DNA from 3 places in the Clostridioides sp. ZZV15-6598 genome. Region 3 is predicted to be linked to each of the others. Evidence: riboswitches for the same ligand, from Rfam matches in the RefSeq annotation. Region 3 holds a riboswitch; each other region holds the start of a gene.
What was found. A riboswitch is a leader RNA that binds a small molecule or an ion and turns the genes downstream of it on or off. The one in region 3 is predicted to bind lysine.
Positions count from the first base shown of each region.

Region 1: linked by a shared signal. The riboswitch ahead of KGF50_RS09170 (YfcC family protein) and the one ahead of KGF50_RS15690 (aspartate kinase) in region 3 are both predicted to bind lysine.
Region 2: linked by a shared signal. The riboswitch ahead of KGF50_RS04610 (aspartate-semialdehyde dehydrogenase) and the one ahead of KGF50_RS15690 (aspartate kinase) in region 3 are both predicted to bind lysine.

Region 1 covers NZ_JAGWCS010000036.1:11,398-18,631, reverse strand. Annotated here, with positions in the region: gene KGF50_RS09190 (ABC transporter permease) at 1-819, shown strand, start outside; gene KGF50_RS09185 (ABC transporter ATP-binding protein) at 834-1,784, shown strand; gene KGF50_RS09180 (ATP-binding cassette domain-containing protein) at 1,768-2,532, shown strand; gene KGF50_RS09175 (class I SAM-dependent methyltransferase) at 2,647-3,468, shown strand; lysine riboswitch at 3,588-3,767, shown strand; gene KGF50_RS09170 (YfcC family protein) at 3,915-5,306, shown strand; gene KGF50_RS09165 (M20 family metallopeptidase) at 5,320-6,507, shown strand; gene KGF50_RS09160 (sigma 54-interacting transcriptional regulator) at 6,784-7,234, shown strand, end outside.
Region 2 covers NZ_JAGWCS010000014.1:35,157-42,390, forward strand. Annotated here, with positions in the region: gene KGF50_RS04590 (SPFH domain-containing protein) at 1-806, shown strand, start outside; gene dapD (2,3,4,5-tetrahydropyridine-2,6-dicarboxylate N-acetyltransferase) at 972-1,688, opposite strand; gene dapB (4-hydroxy-tetrahydrodipicolinate reductase) at 1,771-2,520, opposite strand; gene dapA (4-hydroxy-tetrahydrodipicolinate synthase) at 2,588-3,475, opposite strand; gene KGF50_RS04610 (aspartate-semialdehyde dehydrogenase) at 3,591-4,592, opposite strand; lysine riboswitch at 4,766-4,940, opposite strand; gene dapA (4-hydroxy-tetrahydrodipicolinate synthase) at 5,018-5,899, opposite strand; gene KGF50_RS04620 (L-serine ammonia-lyase) at 6,223-7,234, shown strand, end outside.
Region 3 covers NZ_JAGWCS010000097.1:2,761-9,994, forward strand. Annotated here, with positions in the region: gene KGF50_RS15675 (AI-2E family transporter) at 1-115, shown strand, start outside; gene KGF50_RS15680 (hypothetical protein) at 264-929, opposite strand; gene lysA (diaminopimelate decarboxylase) at 1,134-2,426, opposite strand; gene KGF50_RS15690 (aspartate kinase) at 2,444-3,637, opposite strand; lysine riboswitch at 3,719-3,887, opposite strand; gene KGF50_RS15695 (hypothetical protein) at 3,998-4,615, opposite strand; gene KGF50_RS15700 (hypothetical protein) at 4,785-6,485, opposite strand; gene KGF50_RS15705 (hypothetical protein) at 6,791-7,234, opposite strand, start outside.

The sequences.
Region 1 (7,234 bases), on a different contig from region 3:
ATGTTATTTATACATAAACTAGCTTTTTTAGTGCTAATAATTATGATACTTGTTGCAATATTTGCACCAGAGTTAGCTCCATATGACCCTAATAAAGTACAAATGGCTGATAGATTAATGGGAATTTCTAGAGAACATATACTTGGTACAGATACTCTAGGGAGAGATATTCTAAGTAGAATATTATATGGAGCCAGAGTATCAATATCCTTAGCTTTTTTAGCAACCTTATTAACAATGCTATTTGGCAGTTTTGTAGGGATAATAGCAGGATATTGTGGTGGTATAGTAGATACAATAATCCAGTCTATTGTAAATATATTTCAAGGTCTTCCAAGTCTTAGCTTTATGATTGCTCTTGCTGGAGTTCTTGGACCAGGTATAAAAAGTTTATTAATTGCAATAGTATTCACTTCCTGGGCTGGTTTTTCAAGAGTAGTTAGAGGAGAGGTATTAAAGGTAAAAGAAGAAAAATATGTTGAAGGTGCAAGAGCATTAGGTGCTAGTCATCTTTATATAATTTTGCACTATATAATTCCAAATATATTTGCTCCTTTTATAGTACTATTTACAATAAGGATAGGTAAAAGTGTACTTTCTATGGCATCGCTAAGTTTTTTAGGTCTAGGAATACAACCACCTCAAGCAGATTGGGGTGTTATGATAAATGATGCTAAGACTCATTTTAGAAGTTATCCAAATCTATTGTTAGCACCTGGTTTTAGTATATTATTATTGTGTTGCAGTATAAATTTAATTGGAGATGCACTAAGGGATATGTTTGATGAAAAAAGCAACTCTTTAAGCCAATATCTTTAGAAGGAATAAAAACTATGAATAGAGATATAAGTATAAAAGATTTAAAAATTCATTTTAATACTAAAGAAGGAAAAGTAAGAGCTGTAGATGGAGTATCTAGAACCTTTCAAAGTGGCAAAATTACAGGAATTATTGGAGAAACTGGAAGTGGAAAATCAGTACTAGGACTAGGGATTTTGAATCTTGTATCTAATAATTCAACTGTTTCCGGCAGTGTTTTATATGAAGAAAAAGATTTGCTAAAAATTAAAGAAAAGGAAATTAGAGAAATCAGAGGTAGAAAAATAGCACTAATACCACAAAATCCATCAAGTTCTTTTAATCCAATATTAAAAATAGGAAGTCATATGAATGAACTTTTTTATTATCATGAAAAAGAGAAAAAGAATTCTTGTAAGAGTAAAAGTTTAGAGATATTAAAAAAATTCTTTTTATCAAATAGTGAGTTGGTTTATAATTCGTATGGATTTCAGTTAAGTGGAGGCATGAGTCAAAGGGCGTTGGCAGCCATAGGTACAGCACTAAAACCTAATTGGATAATTGCAGATGAACCAACTAAAGGATTGGATGCAATAATAAGAAAACAAGTATATGAAGTATTTTATGATTTAAGAAATAATATGGGTGTTAGCATGATACTTATAACTCATGATTTAATGCTGGCTAAAAAGCTTTGTGATGAAGCTGTAGTTATGTATGCAGGTAAAATCATAGAAGAGGGTTCAAAGAATAGTGTATTTAATAACCCATTACATCCTTATACAAGAGGTTTAATTGATTCACAGCCAAATAAAAAATTAATACCTATTGAAGGGGTAGCACCAAGTTTAACAAACTTACCAAAAGGATGTAGATTTTCTCCAAGATGCAAGGTTGCAAAAAAAACATGTATTGATTATGAGCCAAGATTATTTGATGTTAATGGTTCAAAGGTGAGGTGCTTTCTTTATGATAAGAGTTTGTAACCTTTATAAGGAGTTTAAAAGTGGAATAATCAATAAAAATATAGTTAAGGCGGTAGATGATGTATCGTTTGAAATAAAAGAGGGAAAAACCTTAGGTCTTGTAGGAGAAAGTGGATGCGGAAAATCAACCTTATCAAGACTTATTTTAAGACTTATTGAATCTGATGGAGGTAAAATTTATTTTAATGAGAGAGATATCAGTAATTATGATTTTTCTCAAATGAGGGATTTAAGAAAAGAGATGCAGATAATATTCCAACATCCAGATTCGGCCCTAAGTCCTAAAAAAACTATATATGGAAGCCTTGTGGAGCCATTAAAAATTCATAAACTCTATGAAAAAAATAAAGCAAGAGAATACATAAGTGAATATTTAAGTTTTGTTGGGCTTAGTGAAGAAATTTTAAATAGATACCCACATCAAGTAAGTGGAGGACAAATACAAAGAGTTGCTTTAGCTAGAGTGCTTTTATTAAATCCTAAATTTATAATATTAGATGAACCTACGTCAATGCTAGATGTATCTGTGCAAGCTCAAGTCATACAAGTTTTAAAAAAAGCTCAAAAACAGTTTAATATAACCTATTTATTTATATCTCATGATATAGACTTAGTAAAAGAAGTTAGTGATGAGGTTGCGGTCATGTTAGATGGAAAGATAGTTGAAACTATAGAGGCTAAGGAATTGTATAAAAGTGCAAAGCATGCTTATACCAAAGAGCTTATTGAGAATTTTAATAATTTTTAAATTATAGTAATCAATTGTTTAGTCAATAAATTATTACATTAGTAAGAGCCATTTTCTTTGAGTATGGGAAATTACAAATCTCGACCATAACATTTTTAGAAAGGAAGAGTAATCATGTATTATAAAGACATAGATTTTGAGGAAAAATGGCATGAGTATATTGAAAGCAAAGAAGGATATGCAAGAGAAAGAGCTTTTGATGATGAAGCAGAAAGAATATTTTTCAAAAAATTATCTAATAAATATGATGATAATCCAACACTTTATGATTATTCAAAAGAAGTATTCGATTTTATAGATGAGTTAATATATGAAGGAAAAAATCTTATAGAAATTGGTGCAGGTACTGGAAAATTTACTATACCACTTTCTAAGAAATGTAAGGGTGTAATTGCTAATGATTTTTCAATAGATATGCTTAATGTGCTTGAAGGAAAGATTAGAGAACATAATATAACTAATATAGACACAATACAAGGAAAATGGGAAGAAATTAATGTTGGGCATAGTGATTATATTTTATCTGTGAATTCTCTTTATAGAATTTGGGATATTAAAGATGCTTTGAGTAAGATGGATAAGTTAGCTAAAGAAAAAGTGATTATAGTGAGAACTATTCAAAAACCATTATTTAATGATTTGTATATGGATTTAGGTGATAGAGATAGAACTTGTCCAGATTATATATACATTCCAAATATACTACATTCTTTAAATATATGTGCTGATATAAAATTTATTGATGTGGAAAATGAAATTGAATTTGACAGTGTAGAGGATATATATTTTAAAATGGAAACAGAATTAAATAAAAAGATTAACTTTAGCGATATGTTAGATAAGTATATAGATAATATGATAGAAAAAAGAGAAAACAAATATATTTTCAAACATAAAACTAAAGTTGTAATTATATATTGGAATAGTATAAGCTAGATTTGTTAATATTATTGAAGCATAGAAACTCTTCTGAAAATATTTACAATCTCGACATATTATGCTACAATTGTTTAGAATAAATAAAATTTAATAAGAATTACCTCATCTAATAAAAAGATTGAGGTAGAGGTCGCATTTACTAAGATTAATATTGAAGAGGTCGGAAGCCAATGAAGCAATATAAAAGGAGTAAGTGCCGAAGTGCTAGTGTCCAAATCTAGTGCTGGGGCTGTATTTAATAAGTACAGCACTGTCATCAAAATTATCCCGAATTTTGATGGAGAGCTATCTTAACTAAGATAAAGGGAAGATGTAGGTATATTATATTTAGCGCATTTAGCTCAACATGTATACATGTTGAGCTTTTTTACATCTATACAAAATAGGATAGAAAAGGGAAGCAATAATAAAATATTTTAATTTAAAAAGTGGGGAGATTAAAAATGAGCAGTTTAAAAAAGAAAAGGTTTACTATGCCACAGACACTTACTATAATATTTTTACTAATAGTAGTAATGGCAGTTCTTACTTGGATAGTACCAAGTGGAAATTTTGAAAGGGTAGATATAGACGGAAGATCGGTTGTTGTAGCTGGAACTTATGAAAAAGCAGCATCAAATCCACAAGGAATTACTGATGTATTTACAGCACCTATAAATGGATTTATAGATGCAGCTGAAGTAGTTGGATTTGTTTTGATAGTTGGAGGAGCTTTTGGAATAGTTAATAAAACAGGAGCTATAGAAGCTGTTATAGCTCATACTGTAAATAAAATGAAGAGATTCCAATTCTTAATAATACCTATATCAATGATTCTATTTGGATTAGGTGGAACAACATTTGGAATGAGTGAAGAAACACTACCTTTTTATATGATATTTATTCCACTCATGACCAGTATGGGATATGATTCATTAACAGCAGTGGCTACAGTATTTATAGGAGCAACAGCTGGATTTGGAGCAGCTACTACTAATCCTTTCTCTGTAGGAATAGCACAAGCATTGTCACAAATAACACCAGGTTCTGGGATAGAGTTGAGAGTTGTTATGTTTATAATATATATGGCTATATCTATAGGATTTGTCATGTTGTATGCCAATAAAGTTAAAAAAGACCCTAAAAAGTCTTTAGTACATGGGATATCAGTGAATCAAGAATCAATGACTAATACTGATACAAAGATAAAAGAGTTTACAAAAAGAGAAGCCATGGTAATAGCGATTTTCACAATAGGTATGGCAATTATGATATATGGAGTTCTAAAGCTAGGATGGTACATAACTGAAATCGCAATGATATTTACAGCTATAGGTATAATATCAGGAATAGCATCAGGACTTAAACAAGATGACATAGTTAATTCATTTATAAGTGGAGCAGGAGACTTAATGACAGCAGGGTTATGTATAGCATTTGCACGTGGAATTGTAATAATAGCAGAAAATGGATTTATAATAGATACAATTTTAAATTCTGCCGCAAATTTATTAAATGGACTTCCAAAAACTATATTTATAAATTTAACTTTCTTAATAGAAGGTTTAATAGCATTTTTTATACCATCAGCATCAGGACTTGCATCACTTACAATACCTGTACTTGCACCACTTGGAGACTTAGTAGATGTATCTAGACAAATGATAGTTACAGCTTATCAATTTGGTATAGGTGTAACTAATTTAATAACACCTACATCAGGTGTTTTAATGGGAGCACTAGCAGTAGCTAATATTCCTTGGTCAAAGTGGGTTAGATTTGTAATGCCTTTAATGGTAGTATTAACAATTACTGTAATGGTATTTTTAACAATAGGATTATTTGTTGGATTCTAATAGGAGGTATATTATGATTGAAAGTATAAAGAAAAGAGCTTATGAGATAGAGAATGAACTGGGAAAAGAAATTGAAGAAGTATGTGATTTTATATTTAAAAATCCAGAACTAGGAGAAGAAGAATATATATCATCAAAGTACTTAGTAGAAAAAATGAAGGAATATGGATTTGATACAACTTATCCATATTGCAATATGGATACTGCTTTTAGAGCAGAGCTAGGGGATAACGATGGTCCAACTATAGCCTTTTTAGCTGAGTATGACGCACTGCCTGGGTATGGAGAAAACAAAGAACCAGGTCATGCTTGTGGACATAACTGGATTGCTGCATCTACATTAGGAGCTTGTATAGTACTAAGTAAGTTAAAAGAAAATTTTAAAGGAAAAATTGTATTAATAGGAACACCAGCTGAAGAAACAACAGGAGGAAAGTGTGATTTAGTTAAGGCAGGAGCTTTTGATGATGTTGATGTAAGTTATCAAATGCATATAGAAGCTTTTAATAACATAAACTGCAAGGCTTTGGCAATAGACTCAATAGAGTTTAGTTTTGAAGGCGTATCAGCACATGCAGCTAGCCATCCTCATATGGGAGTTAATGCATTAGATGCAGTACAACTTACTTTTGCAGGAATAAATGCACTAAGACAGCATGTAAAATCAGATGTTAGAATACATGGGATAGTTTCAAATGGAGGAGAAGCTCCAAACATAGTTCCAGAAAAAGCAGCCTGTGAGTTTTTCGTAAGAGCTGCTGAAAGAAGTTATTTAGATGAAGTAACTCAAAAGGTTATAAACTGTGCAAAAGGTGCAGAGTTAATGACAGGTGCTAAACTTTCTTATAGATACTTTGAAAATTCTTTTGACAACATAATAAATAATAAGGTGCTTCAAAGTATAACAAAGAATAATTTAATTGAGGCAGGGATAACAGATATATTAGAAGGAAAAGAGGGGCCAGTAGGTTCTACAGATATAGGAAATGTAAGCCAAGTTTGTCCTACTATGTATACAGAAATAGCTCTAGATATAAATCCAATGGTATATGTTCATGAAAAAGAGTTTTTAAATTATGCAAATTCTGAGGAAGCTTATGATAAACTTCACAAAGCAGTAAAGGCAATGGTAGGATGTGCATTAGAAATTTATCTAGAAGATGGACTACTTGACGAGATTAAGAAAAATCACTTGAATTAATTTAAATTAAAAATAAGATAAATAGGTATTACCAAAAAGTTGGTAATACCTTTTTATTTTTTGATAGGAGTCATGTTTTTGTAGATTCTATAGCTAAAGTTATATTATTTATCTAATCTTAATCATATAATAATATTTCTAGCTTAAGGTTAAATAAAAAATAAGAAATCTATCAATTTGGCATAACTTTTGCTTTATATAAGTTAAAAGATTTTGAACTATATTAGAACTATTAAAATTTTATATAATATAAACAAAAGAAAGGATAGATTTATAATGAAAACAATAGCAGTAGTAACTGATGGATTATCTAAATTAGAATGTTTTTTAAATAAAAACCTAAAGCTGATATTTAAAGATAAAGTAATAATAAAAAACTATTATTTAAATAGAATAACAGAAGAAGAATCGATAAAAGATGACATAATATTAGTAATGATAGATGATAGAGTATTGAAAATAAAAAAATATGTAAAAGATGTCTCAAAGATAATAATTATAAATAGAACTATAAAGCAAAAGGATATATACAAGTTATTTTCATTACCAGAAGGAATAGATGTATTAGTAGTAAATGATAATAAGCACACTGTATTAGAAACAATATCTAATTTATACAATATAGGAATAAATCATTTAAATTTCATACCGTATAATCCTAATGAAGAATATAGAAATATTAAGATAGCTGTAACACCAGGAGAAGCAGATTTAGTTCCAAAATATA
Region 2 (7,234 bases), on a different contig from region 3:
TAGTGATAGATTTTATACTGTGCTTTGGACTAAAAATGATTAATCCAAAAGAAGCTATTGTTCTAGTTTTATTTGGGAACTACTATGGAACTATAAAAAAAGAAGGATACTATTGGGTAAATCCATTTTGTTCAGCGGTAAATCCAACATCATCAGGAATTAATGTATCAAAATCTTCGTCTACTGAAAAAGTAGATATATCCTCTAATCCAAGAGGAAAGAAAGTATCTTTAAAAACAATGACTCTTAATAATGAAAAACAAAAAGTTAATGACTTATTAGGAAATCCTATTATAATAGGTGTTGTTGTAATTTGGAAAGTTATAGATGCAACTAAAGCTGTATTTAATGTTGATAATTATAATACTTTTTTATCAATTCAATGTGATTCAACTATTCGTAATGTTTCAAGACTTTATCCATATGATGTGTCTGAAGATGGTGATGAAAAATCTCTTCGTGGTAGTAGTCAGGAAATAGCAGATAAATTACAAAAAGAATTACAATCTAGGGTAGATATTGCAGGGATTGAAGTATGTGAAGTAAGAATTACTCACCTTTCTTATGCACCAGAGATTGCAGCAGCTATGTTACAACGTCAACAAGCAGAAGCTATAATAGCAGCACGTAAAAAGATTGTTGAAGGGGCTGTAAGTATGGTAGAGATGGCATTAACTAATTTAAGTGAGAATAATGTTGTGACTTTAGATGAGGAACGTAAAGCAGCTATGGTAAGCAATTTATTGGTTGTTCTTTGTGGTAATAAAGATGCACAACCAGTAGTAAACAGTAGTTCAATTTATTAGGATATAAGCAATACCATTAAATTAAGAATGTTTAAATTGCATGCAAGTAAACTAGTAAATTAAGGGTATTTAACAAAGATAAATTAAATAGCTATAAAAAGAGAGTGTCTCTAATGAATTAAATTCATATAGAGACACCTTTTAATTAATAATAATATTATCTAATTAGTCTAAATGTCTAAGGTCTTCCATAAGTTTAGTCTTGTCAGCCGTTTTTTCGTCTTTCATTTTTATAACTTTAGCAGGAGAACCAGCAACAACAGCACCAGCTTCTACGTCAGTAGTTACAACAGCACCAGCTGCAACAACAGCACCTTTACCGATTCTAACACCTTCAAGAACAACTGCATTAGCTCCTATTAAAACATCATCTTCAACTATAACAGGAGTAGCAGAAGGTGGCTCTAAAACACCAGCAACAACAGCACCAGCACCTAAATGAACATTTTTACCAAGAGTACCTCTAGCACCAATAACAGCATTCATATCTACCATAGAACCTTCACCAATAACAGCTCCTATATTTATAACAGCTCCCATCATTACAACAGCATTTTTTTCTATAGTAACCATGTCTCTTATTATTGCACCTGGTTCGATTCTTGCGTGTTCACTTAAAGTATTTTTTAGAGGAATGGCAGAATTTCTTCTATCATATTCTACATGAGTATCTGTTATATCGTTACCATGTTTATCTAATACTTCCATTATATCTTCATAGTCACCTACAAATACATAAGAACCATTGTTTCCAAATACTTTAAATTTATCAGTTGATTGGAAATGTAAAGAGTTAGTATTTACATATACTTTAACAGGTGTTTTCTTTTTAACTTCTTTTATATATCTTGCTATTTCATAAGCATCGTTTAAATTTACCATTTGTTAATTCTCCTTGTATTTCATTATATTTCTTTTATTATATACTCATATATACTAATTTATCAACCTTAGTATATACTTACTATCCTAACATGCTATCCATGTTATAAAATCCTGGTTTTTGTTTAACTAAGTATTTAGCAGCAGCTATAGAACCACTTGCAAAAATACCACGAGATTGGGCTTGATGACTTATTGTAAGGACTTCGTTATCTCCAGCAAATAGAGCATCATGTTCACCAACAATATTTCCACCTCTTATAGCATGTATACCAACCTCATTTGGTTGTCTTTTTGCACTACGCCCATATCTACCATAATTATTTTCAACACTTGGTAAAACCTCTTTTATAGCGTTAGCAATCATAACAGCTGTACCACTTGGGGCATCTACTTTTCTGTTGTGATGTTTTTCTATTATTTCTATATCGAAACCTTCTAATAATTTAGCTGCATCTTTAACCAATTTCACTAATACATTTACACCAAGAGACATATTATATGATTGGAATACAGGAATAACTTTAGCCGCTTCATGTATTCTATTAATTTCTTCATCATTATATCCAGTAGTGGCAATTACTAAAGGAGTTTTAGTTTTTAAAACGTAAGATAAAATATTGTCTAAATTAGAGTGATGAGAAAAATCTATAACTACATCAGCTTCTTCAACTATAGTATTCATATCTTCATAAATTTTAAGATTGCCTTCACAGCTATCCATACCTCTAGCTGCAACGCAAACTAATTCTAGTTCACTATCATCTCTTATAGTATCGGCTAAAATCTTGCCCATTTTTCCATCATAACCAGTTGCTATAACTTTTAACATAATTTCCTCCTATGATTAAGGGCTAACTTTTGACCAAACTTAGTTTTTTACCATGCATTAATTTGTACTATGCATTAACTTTTAGTCCAAAGTTAACTAATTCTTTCTTTAATACCTCTAAGTTCGCTGGGTCCATTTCTGCTAGAGGAAGTCTTAAATCTCCAACATTGAATCCTAATAAATTCATTGCAGTCTTAACTGGTATAGGATTTACTTCTATAAATAAAGCTGCGATTAAAGCATCCATACCAAGTTGTAATTTTCTAGAACCTTCTATATCACCTTCAAAGAATTTAGCCACTAAATCGTGTGTTTCTTGAGGGCAAACATTAGCAAGTACTGATATAACTCCTTGACCTCCTAAAGACAATAAAGGAAGTATAGTATCATCATTACCAGAGTAGATAGCAAAGTCATCTGGAACTAAGCTAGCTATTTCTGCAACTTGTCCTAAGTCCCCACTAGCTTCTTTTACAGCAACTATATTATCTATTTTAGCAAGTTCAACTATAAGACTAGGGCTTATATTAACACAAGTTCTTCCAGGCACATTGTAAAGTATAATTGGAAGCTTAACACTGTTAGCGATTGTTTCAAAATGACGTTTAAGTCCAGCTTTATTGGCTTTATTGTAATAAGGAGTTATTATTAATAGAGCATCTACTCCTAATTTTTCGGCTTCTTGGCTTAAATTAACTGAGTGCATAGTATCATTAGAACCACTTCCTGCTATAACAGGAACTCTTTTATTAACTTTTTCAACAACATACTTAATAGTAGCAAGTTGTTCTTCATCAGTCATAGTATTAGCTTCACCAGTAGTACCACAAGCTACTATAGCATCAGTACCATTAGCGATTTGGTATTCAACCAATTCACCTAATTTGTCGAAATCAACTTTGCTATCCTTTGTAAATGGAGTAACTAGAGCAACAGCAGAACCTTTAAATATCATAAAAAATCAATCCCCTCTTTTTTAGTTTTGTGTTTTATATTACAGTTACTTCTAATGCTTATTTTTACTTATTATTAATATTTTACAAAATCATATATTTATACAAATTTGTATACTATACTAAATCATATGATATAGCCATTTCAGCTATTTGGATTGCATTAGTTGCAGCACCTTTTCTTATATTGTCAGCAACAACCCAAAGGTTTACACCATTATCAACACTAAAGTCTCTTCTAATTCTTCCAACAAACACTTCATCTCTATCATCAAATTCTACAGCAGTTGGATATTCATTTTTAGCAGGATTATCAACTACTACAACTCCTGGAGCTTCTTCAAGTGTTTTTACTAAATCTTCTAGTTCAAATGGATTATTAAACTCAATATTTATAGATTCACTATGACCATTCTTTACTGGCACTCTTACAGTAGTTGCAGTTATTTTTAAGTCGTAGTTATCAAGTATTTTCATAGTTTCGTTTACCATTTTCATTTCTTCCTTAGTATATCCATTTTCAGTAAATGAATCTATATGAGGAAGACAGTTATAAGAAATTTGATGTGGATAGAATCCAGTAGGATTACCAGTCATTCCTTTTTCTAAATCTTCAACCCCTTTAACACCAGAACCAGATACAGCTTGGTAAGTAGAGTAAACTACTCTCTTAATTTTGTATTTGTCATCAAGAGGTTTAAGAGGAACCATAGCTTGTATAGTAGAGCAGTTTGGATTAGCTATTATACCTTTATGTTTTTTTATAGCTTCTGGATTTACCTCAGGAACAACTAAAGGAACATCTGGATTCATTCTCCATTGACTAGAGTTATCTACTACTAAGATTCCATTTGATGCAGCTATTGGAGCATATTTTTCACTAATGCTTCCTCCAGCAGAGAATAACGCTATTTGTATTCCTCTATCAGTGAATGAAGTTTCTTTTAATTCTTCTACTATATATTCTTTACCACAAAACATTACTTTAGAACCAGCAGATTTAGAAGAAGAGAATAAAAATAGATTTTCTATTGGAAAATTTCTTTCTTCTAATACTTTTAAAAATGTTCTACCTACCATTCCAGTAGCACCAACTATTGCCACATTTACTTTTTTCATATTAAATTCACCCCAATTTTTAATTATTAAAACATTATTTAAATTTAGTTATACAAGTAAGATATGTTAATATTTTTATATATTTAAAAACTTTAGTATTATATTAACAACTTTAATTATATACAAAAAACGTACAAAGGTATACTTTGTACGTCTAGTTTATCACTCAAAGTAAACCTTGTAGCTCACCACCTACATAAATAAGTGACAGTATTACACATCTTATGTGTAATCCCAGAAAATATTATTGCAAGAAACATTTTCTTCGGCTATAAATCCTTTTTCCAATCATTAACACTTGCCAGCTCCTATTGGATACTCTTATTTACAGCTACCTCTACCCTAGGTTAATAGGATATTAAAATTTGATTATTCTAATAATAATACATATTTTAGAAAAAATCAACTTATTTATAGAAATATTGCTAAAATTTAAATCCAAAATTTGTCAATTCTTGTTTTAAAACATTAAGATTAGCTTCTTCCATTTCAGCTAAAGGAAGTCTTAAATCTCCAACATTAAAACCTAAAATATTCATAGCAGTTTTAACTGGAACTGGATTTACTTCTATAAATAAGGCATCAATTAAAGTATCCATATCAAGTTGTAATTTTTTAGAGCCTTCAATGTCACCTTCAAAGAATTTAGTTACTAAATCATGAGTTTCTTTAGGACAGATATTAGCAAGTACAGAGATAACACCACTTCCTCCTAATGATAATAGAGGTAATATAGTATCATCATTACCGGAGTATATAGCGAAGTCTTCAGGTACTAATTTAGCTATTTCTGCAACCTGAGCTAAATCTCCACTAGCTTCTTTTACAGCAACTATATTATCTATTTTAGCAAGCTCAGCCACAACTGATGGCTTTATATTTACCTTAGTTCTTCCTGGTACATTATATAAAATAATTGGTAATTTAACGCTTTTTGCTATTGTTTCAAAGTGAAGTTTAAGACCTCTTTCATTAGTCTTATTATAGTAAGGAGTTATGATTAAAAGACCATCCACTCCTAATTTTTCAGCTTCTTGGCTCATGTGAACAGACAACATAGTATTGTTTGAACCAGTACCTGCTATAACTGGTATTCTCTTATTGACTTTTTCAACTGTATATTTTATTACAGCAAAAATCTCAGATTCACTCATAGTAGTAGCTTCACCTGTTGTTCCACAAACAACTAATGCATCTGTGTCATTTTCAATATGGTATTCGATTAATTCACCTAACTTTTCAAAGTTGACATTGTTATCCTCCGTAAATGGGGTAACTAAAGCAACAGCAGAACCTTTAAATAACATATAATCAAATCTCCTTTTTTATTTAAATTTAATTTTTTAAGTACAATAATAATTATAGTACAAATTAATTAATTTTAATAGGCATAGTTAATATCTTAACTGTATAAAGTAAGATATTTATATTATATTAATATTAAAAAAATTTTAAATAAATGTTTTATTCTCAAAATATACATATTAATTTAATAAAATATACCAAAATGGAAATAAAAAATAAATTTTATGCGAATTTAATAACTAATAATTAATATATTTAGGTTATAATAAATATGTGCGTAAAAATAAATAATAAGCATTAACATAGAAAATTTAGGAGGAATAATATGGATACTTTAAAGGAACTTTTTAAAATAGGAAGTGGACCTTCAAGTTCTCATACTATGGGGCCACAAAGAGCTGCGGAAAGATTCAAAAATGAAAATCCAGATGCAGAAAGCTTTAGAGCAATATTATATGGTAGTTTAGCTGCTACAGGAAAAGGTCACTTAACAGATTATATAATTGAAAAAACTATAGCACCAAAGAAAGTTGAAATCGTTTGGGAAGAAGATATAATAAAAGATTTTCATCCAAATGGAATGAAGTTTGAAGCTTTAGATAAAGATGGAAATGTGACAGCTGAATGGACTGTATATTCTGTTGGTGGAGGAACTATAGCAGAAGAAGGTCAAAGAAACAGTAAAAGCAATAGTATATATCACCTAGACACTATGGATGAAATAGTGAAATGGTGTAAGGAAAATAATAAAACTTTAGTTGATTTTGTGTTAGAATGTGAACCATCTGATATAAAAGACTATATAAAAACTATAAGAGATGCTATGAGAAAATCTATTGATGATGGACTAAGCACAGATGAAGTAATACCAGGTAAATTATTATTAAAAAGAAGAGCAAATAATTTTTATAAAGCATACCAAGAAGATAAAAGTTTTTCAACGCTTGTATATGCATATGCACTAGCAGCTTCAGAGCAAAATGCTTCTGGTAATATAATAGTTACAGCACCAACTTGTGGTTCTGCTGGAGTAATACCAGGAATATTCTTTGCAATGCAAGATTTCTATAAATACGATGATGAAAAAATAATTGAAGCATTACTTGTAGCTGGAATAATTGGAAATATAATAAAAACTAATGCATCAATATCTGGTGCAGAAGTAGGATGTCAAGGTGAAGTCGGTGCAGCTTGTTCAATGGCAGCAGCGGCAGTAGCGTATTTAAAGGGTGGTACTATAGACCATATTGAATATGCAGCAGAAATAGCACTTGAACATCATCTAGGAATGACTTGTGACCCTGTATATGGATATGTTCAAATTCCATGTATAGAAA
Region 3 (7,234 bases):
TGCAATTTTAATAGGACAATCTCTTTTTGGTTTTATAGGTGTTTTTCTTTCAGTACCTGTAGCTGCTGTTGTAAAAACTTCTATTGATAAATATATTGACAAGAGATTGCAATAATTTCTGTCTTTTATAATTTTAAAAATTAATTATTATCTATTACATTACTATGAAAAAATGAAATTAACTCTTGGCAAAGAATATATGCTAAGAGTTAGTTTCATTTTCTGATACAAAGCTTTAATTTTTTATATGTAATACTTTACATTTACTGATTATTTGAGTTCTGAGAATTTCCTCCACTATCTGACCCTCCACTATTTTCTGATGAAGGTGGAGTTGGTGTCGGTGTTGGATTGCTTGTATTTGGTTTTTCTTGATTTTGAGAAGAATCGTTGTTAGTTACATCTTTGTTATTATTTGAAGTTGTATTTTTGTTTTTGGAATTAGATTTATTACTTTTACTCTTTTCACTATAGGAAGATTTCTTTGCTTCTGATTCCACTCTATACCTATCTTCTCCAGCTGTGTCTTTTGCCTTTTTCTTTCGTTCTTCCTCTGCTTCATTCTGTTCTTTTTCTAATTTAGTCAATTCCTCTTTCTTTTTAGATGCTTCATTTTTAATAACAGATGATCCATTTTTGATTTTCTCTATAAGCTTAAGTTCTTTAATTGCATCCTCATAATTTGTAGCTTTTTCAAATTCATCTACATTTAACATTCTCATAGATTGCATATACATAGCTCTTGCATTTTCATTAGCGCTATCTTCTTCTAATGCAGAGGATAATGCTTCCATAGCTTTTTTATAGTCATGTTTCTCTAAATATATTTTTCCTTGTTCAGTTGAGCTTATTTCATCTTTTTTATTAAATGAACATCCTACAAGAAATATAGATAATATCGATATCAATAAAATTACTCTTCCTCTCATTAAATCCCTCCTTGTCATATACTTTAAATTTTATCATAATCAAGAAGTTTTTAAAATAATTTATATTTATTACAAGAAAATTGTTAATAAAACAGAAAATAAGTAGATATGACTTGAATAACTATAACAAACTAAAAATTAGTTTAAATCTATAGATATATCATCTAATCTACTTATTTTAAAATTCAATATTTAATTCTTCTTCTATATTTCTAAAGATAATAAATCTTCATAACTTTGTCTTTTACAAATTATCTTGTCATTTCCATCAAATACTGATACCACTGCTGCTCTTGGTATTTTATTATAATTTGAAGACATTGAATATCCATATGCACCTGTTGATGTTGTTATAAGTACATCTCCACTTTTTATATCCATTATATCTATATCTCCAATTAATATATCTCCACTTTCACAACATTTACCAGCTATTGTTACATGATTCATAGTTTCATGGTTAATCTTATTTACAATACTACATTCGTAATTAGCTTGATATAGTGAAGGCCTTACATTGTCTGTCATACCACCATCTACACTTACATAAACTCTAACATCTTTTATATCTTTTATTGAACCTACTGTATACAATGTACTTCCTGCATTTGCAACTATTGATCTTCCTGGTTCTATTACCAATGTAGGTACTTCTATTCCAAGCTCTTTACAAGAATCTTCTGCTTTAGTGATTATAGTTTCACAGAATTCTCTTATAGTTTTAGGTTTATCACCTTTACTATAATAAACACCTACTCCTCCACCTAAGTCAATTTCTGTCAACTGTATATTAAACTTTTCTTTTATTTCTTTTACTAAATTCATCATTATATCTACCGTATCTATGTATGGTTCTACATCAAATATTTGTGAACCTATATGAGCATGAAGACCTACCAATTTAATATTTGTGTAATCATTCAATTTTTCTATTGCTCTAAATAAATCTCCATTTACTAAAGCAAAACCAAATTTAGAATCTATTTGACCTGTTTTTATATAATCGTGTGTATGAGCTTCTATACCAGGCGTTATTCTAAAATATATTTCTTGAGTTTTTCCCTTCTCTTCACATAATTTTTCAATTAAATCTAACTCATAGAAATTATCTACTACAAATTTACCTACCCCTAAATCTAATCCCATATTTATTTCTTCCTCTGTTTTATTATTTCCATGAAAGAAAACTTTTTCCATAGGAAAATTTGATTTGTAAGCTGTATATAATTCCCCTCCTGAAACTACATCCAGACACATATCTTCTTCATTTATAAGATTACACATATAAAGAGGTAAAAATGCCTTCCCTGCATAAGCAACTTTATTTTTTCCATCTTTAGCTTTAAAATGTTTTATATATTCTCTACAATTTTGTCTTACTAAGTCTTCGTCAAATACATATAATGGAGTTTGATATTTTTTACTAAGCTCTAGACAGCTTACTCCTCCAATATATAATTCATTATCTTTTACAGTCATAGTTCCATGAAGTTTCATAATATCCTCCCTAAGTTTTATATATTAAATACTTCTGCTATTTTCTCAATAGCTACTTGTTTATCATCAGAATTTATGGCACAAGTTATACGAATTTCTGATGTAGTTATAAGTTTTACCATTATACCATTTTCATTAAATATCTTAAATACTTTAGCAGCAACTCCAGAAGTATTTTTCATACCAAGGCCTACCAAAGAGAATTTAGTAATGTTATTATCAATTACTACATGCTCTTCATTTGTATATTTAGATACTATCTTTTTGCACTCTCCTAATTCTTCTTTTGGAACTGTAAATGATACACTTATTTTATCTAAAATAGGTGCAGTTTGACTTATCATATCTACACTTATTCCAATAGTTGCTATATCTTCAAATAAACTAGATATATTTTCTACCTTAAAATCTTTTATTGTTATAGAGCTGTCATCATCACTAGTAGCTAATCCTGTTATTACTTTATCCTCTAATTTCATGTCTTTTCCCCCTCTTATATATGTTCCTTTTACTGTACCACATGTACGTCCAACATAAATTTCAACACCATATTTTTGTGCAAGCTCTATACTTCTTGAATGCATTACTTGTGCTCCTAAACTTGCTAATTCAAGCATCTCTTCATATTCAATCTCATCAAGTTTACTTGCCTTTGCATATTTTCTTGGGTCTGTAAAATAAATTCCATCAACATCTGTATATATCTCACATTTACCATTTAGTTTAACCGCAAGAGCTACAGCAGATGTGTCTGAACCACCTCTTCCAAGAGTAGTTACATCACCATCTTCATTGATTCCCTGAAATCCAGTTACTATTACAACATTACCTTCATCTAAACTATTTTTTATTCTATTTACATTTATATCGTCAATTTGAGATTTTCCATGAAGTCCACTTGTTTTTATATTTAATTGATAAGCATTATAGCTTATAGCTTTACAGCCAAGCGCATTTAATGCTATCGATAATAAAGATGCTGAAATCATTTCTCCAGTAGACATCAAAGCATCTAACTCTCTTTTACTAGGTTCATTACTCAATGCTTTTGCCAAGCTTATATATTCATCTGTTGATTTTCCCATAGCAGATACAACTATTACCATTTGTGGATTTTCTTTTCTTCTTTCTATTATATTTTCTGCAATTGACTTTATTTTGTCAGTATCTGCAACTGAACTTCCCCCATATTTTTGGACAATTATACTCATGCCTTTTCCCCCTCAAGCTAAATTTTGATAAATAAAAACGCCCAAAGGTATACTTTGGACGTGTGAACTTCATAGACCAAGTAACCTTGTAGCTCACCACTTTAAAAGTGACAGCCTTATGCATATTCTGCATAAGTCCAGAAAACTTGTTTGTCAACAACTTTTCTTCGGCTATAGACCCTTTCATCAATCATCAACACTTACCAGCTACTATTGATTACTCTTGAATATAGCTACCTCTACCCTAGGCTCATTATTATTAATTAATTTATTAATATAGTTTTATCATATTCTATATAATATTGCAACAATTTTTTTACAAAATGTGGTAAATCAAAAAATTTATTTTCTAAAAATATCTTATATACAATTAAATAGTTTATTTAATCCTAAATCTATAAAATTTATACTATACTCATTATCTTCTCTCTCTAAGTCATTTAATTCAGATAAATTATCTGGTGTAACCACCAAAATATTTGGTACTCTAAAAAATGGAATTGTAGATTTATCTATTTTTCTAGAGAGATTCTCATATTTGGAAACATCTATTTCATTATTTAAATCAACATCTACCAATACCTGCTTTATATTGCCAAATTGATCTGTATATTCAATAAATAAATCATATTTCACAGCATCTACACTAACATTTCGGTAAAATCTTTTTACATCACAACCTGCAGTATTAATTCTAACAACTAATTCTGACCCTACTAGAGCCTTTATTAAATCATCCCCCTTAAAAAGCTTACTACCATTCAAATAGTAAACATATGAGAGGTCCTTATAGTTACGATAATCCACATCACATGGATATTTTTTTAATGTATACTCACTACACATTTTTCTCAATGTTTTTTTGAAGTTTTTTTTATTGTATCTTTTTTGGTCTCCATAAATTTTTCTAAATTGAGATTCTGTAACACATCTAACCCTGCTAATTAAAAGCAATATCTCTTTTTCCATATTTGTCATAGTACATTCTCCTTGAAGTATTATTTGCAAAGTTGTACTAATATTATATTAAATTTATGACATTAAATTTACAAAGAATTAAAATAAAATAGCTAATTTTTATAGAATTTATTTCTATAAAAATTAGCTATTAATGCACTAAAAACTATCTACAGTTTTTTTGACTAAGTTACACATTACTTTGATTTTCAGAACCTTTCGAATTTGTATCTTCATTAGTTCCTGTTTCTTGTTTTGCTTTTTTATCATCAAAATTTGCAATATTTAAGTTATCAAATTCTGACATTTCAATTACACCAGATTCTTCTTTTGAATATGATATTTTGACTTTGTCTCCAACTTGAGTCAATGGTAATTCGCTAGATACTTTTGAGGTAGCTTTAAATATTATCTCTTTATTAGAATCTAAAGTCACATAATAATTAGTATTTCCTCCTCGCACATCAGGACTTATTCTAGTTACTACACCTTCTATAACTTCATCTTTCATATCATTATCAAGTTTTAAGTCATTACCTTTAGATTCTAATGAATCTTTATAGTTTCTTAAAGCTTCATTTTTATCTTCCCCTATACCAAGTACATTATAATCTTCAACAGATACAAAGGCTACTCTCTTTACAAGACCAGCTTTATCTTTTAAAGATGATACATATGTTGGCTGACCTAATATATTGTACATTACAGGGAATGTAGCTTCATAATTCTTTTCTTGAACATTACCTTCAGCTGATTTCATCGCTGCTGTCTCAGTTGCTCCTGGCTGCTTATACAGTCTAGCTTCTTTAGTTCTAGAATCAACAAGCATAAATCCAATTGTAGATTCATCTCCACCAGAGGATGTTATACCTGTATACCAATATGACCTATTGTCATTACCATAAACTAGTGATGTTCCTTCTGTTGGCACTAGTACTCCTTTTTCTGATATAACAGAATTCAAAAATCCATTGACATAAACACCCCAGTCTTGAATTTGGTCTGTTACAAATTTTTGTGGTTGTATTCTATCTACCCATTTAGGTGTATTTTTAACATTATAGACATTTATTTTTCCAGTTTCTGCATCAACAGTAGCTATGCCTGTAGCATTTGCTCCTCCATAACCAATTTTATGTTCATATAAACTTACAACCCAATAAGGTCTTCCTTCATCATTTATTTCAAGAGTAAAATCTGTCATACCTACATTTACAATACCATGTATGTATAAATGTCTTTGTAAATCTTGATGTAAATAAGCTTCTGGTTGATATACTATCTTTATTGGTTTTCCATCTATTTCTTGAACTAGTTGTACATCTTGAGGATTACTTGCTGATACCTTCACATATCCACTTGTACCACTTAAAGATGTCACCCATTTAATTATATCTCTATGCACAAGAGGTGCTACCCAGTACAACTCTCCATCCACATTTTGTATATGAAACTTTCCTAATTTTGATACACTACCTATGGCTGGAACTTCTCCAAGTTTTTTATCACCTAATTTCATGGCCATGTCTTCATCTACAAGACGAATGTCATTTACACTGACAGGACTCATATCATCAGTAAATTTACTTTCAGTCACCTTTCCTAATAAATCTTTATAGGCTTTTGCATGCAGTACAGGTGTAGAGGCTATGAAAGGTACAACTACGACATACACAAGTAAAGCTATTGCTATTGAAAAATTATATTTAGCAAGTTTAGATGTTCTTTCATTTCTATCTAGCATCATATCTAATATTCCTGCTACAACAAAAAATATTATTCCTACTGAAAATAAAGATGTGAAGTCCAGTCTAAGTACAGGTAATTTAATAAATGCGTAAATTGCTACAATTATGAGTGAAACTCCATATGTTTTAAGATATCGTTTCATTTAATACTCCTCTCTATAAAATATTATTATTACTATTATATCCATATATTTACAAAAAATAAATATTTATCATATTTATTATGTATTAAGATATCTTTATACTTTTATGCTGCTGTTTATTTATTTCTATTCGATATATATATCAAAAAAATATTATAATTGTTCAAATAACGACAGAAAATCAAAAACTGAAGAAAGTGTTCTAACTAAGATTTACGAATTCTTAATCCTCTCGAAGTTAAACTACCATCTTCAGCCTAATTATTTAGCAATATTTTTATATGATAAATTTTAAAATAGATTTTTTATATGTTTGCCATTTTGGATACATAAGAATGCTGCCTAGAATTATATTCTGACAATAAACCTTCATACTCTAAAGTTAAACCATTTAAATTATAAAAATCATTTGGTGTTACTTCAAATGCTTCTTTATTCAAAATATCTATTTCACTTTTTTCTAACATATCAGCAACAAAGTTTGAACATACGTATTTATATTCAACTTTTCTGTGAATATTCATAGACAAATATATCAATGCCATTATATCATAATAGTAATCTTCTCTATAATCACTAATTAATTTTATATTTTTAAATAGATTTTCATATTGTAAATTATCTACTTCTAATGAATATACTCTACATACAGTATTTTTTCTTATAGCATATAAGCCTTGATTTATATTTTCTTCAACAAAGCCTCCAATAAATGGATTCCTTGGATTTAATCTTCCAAAAGAATACAT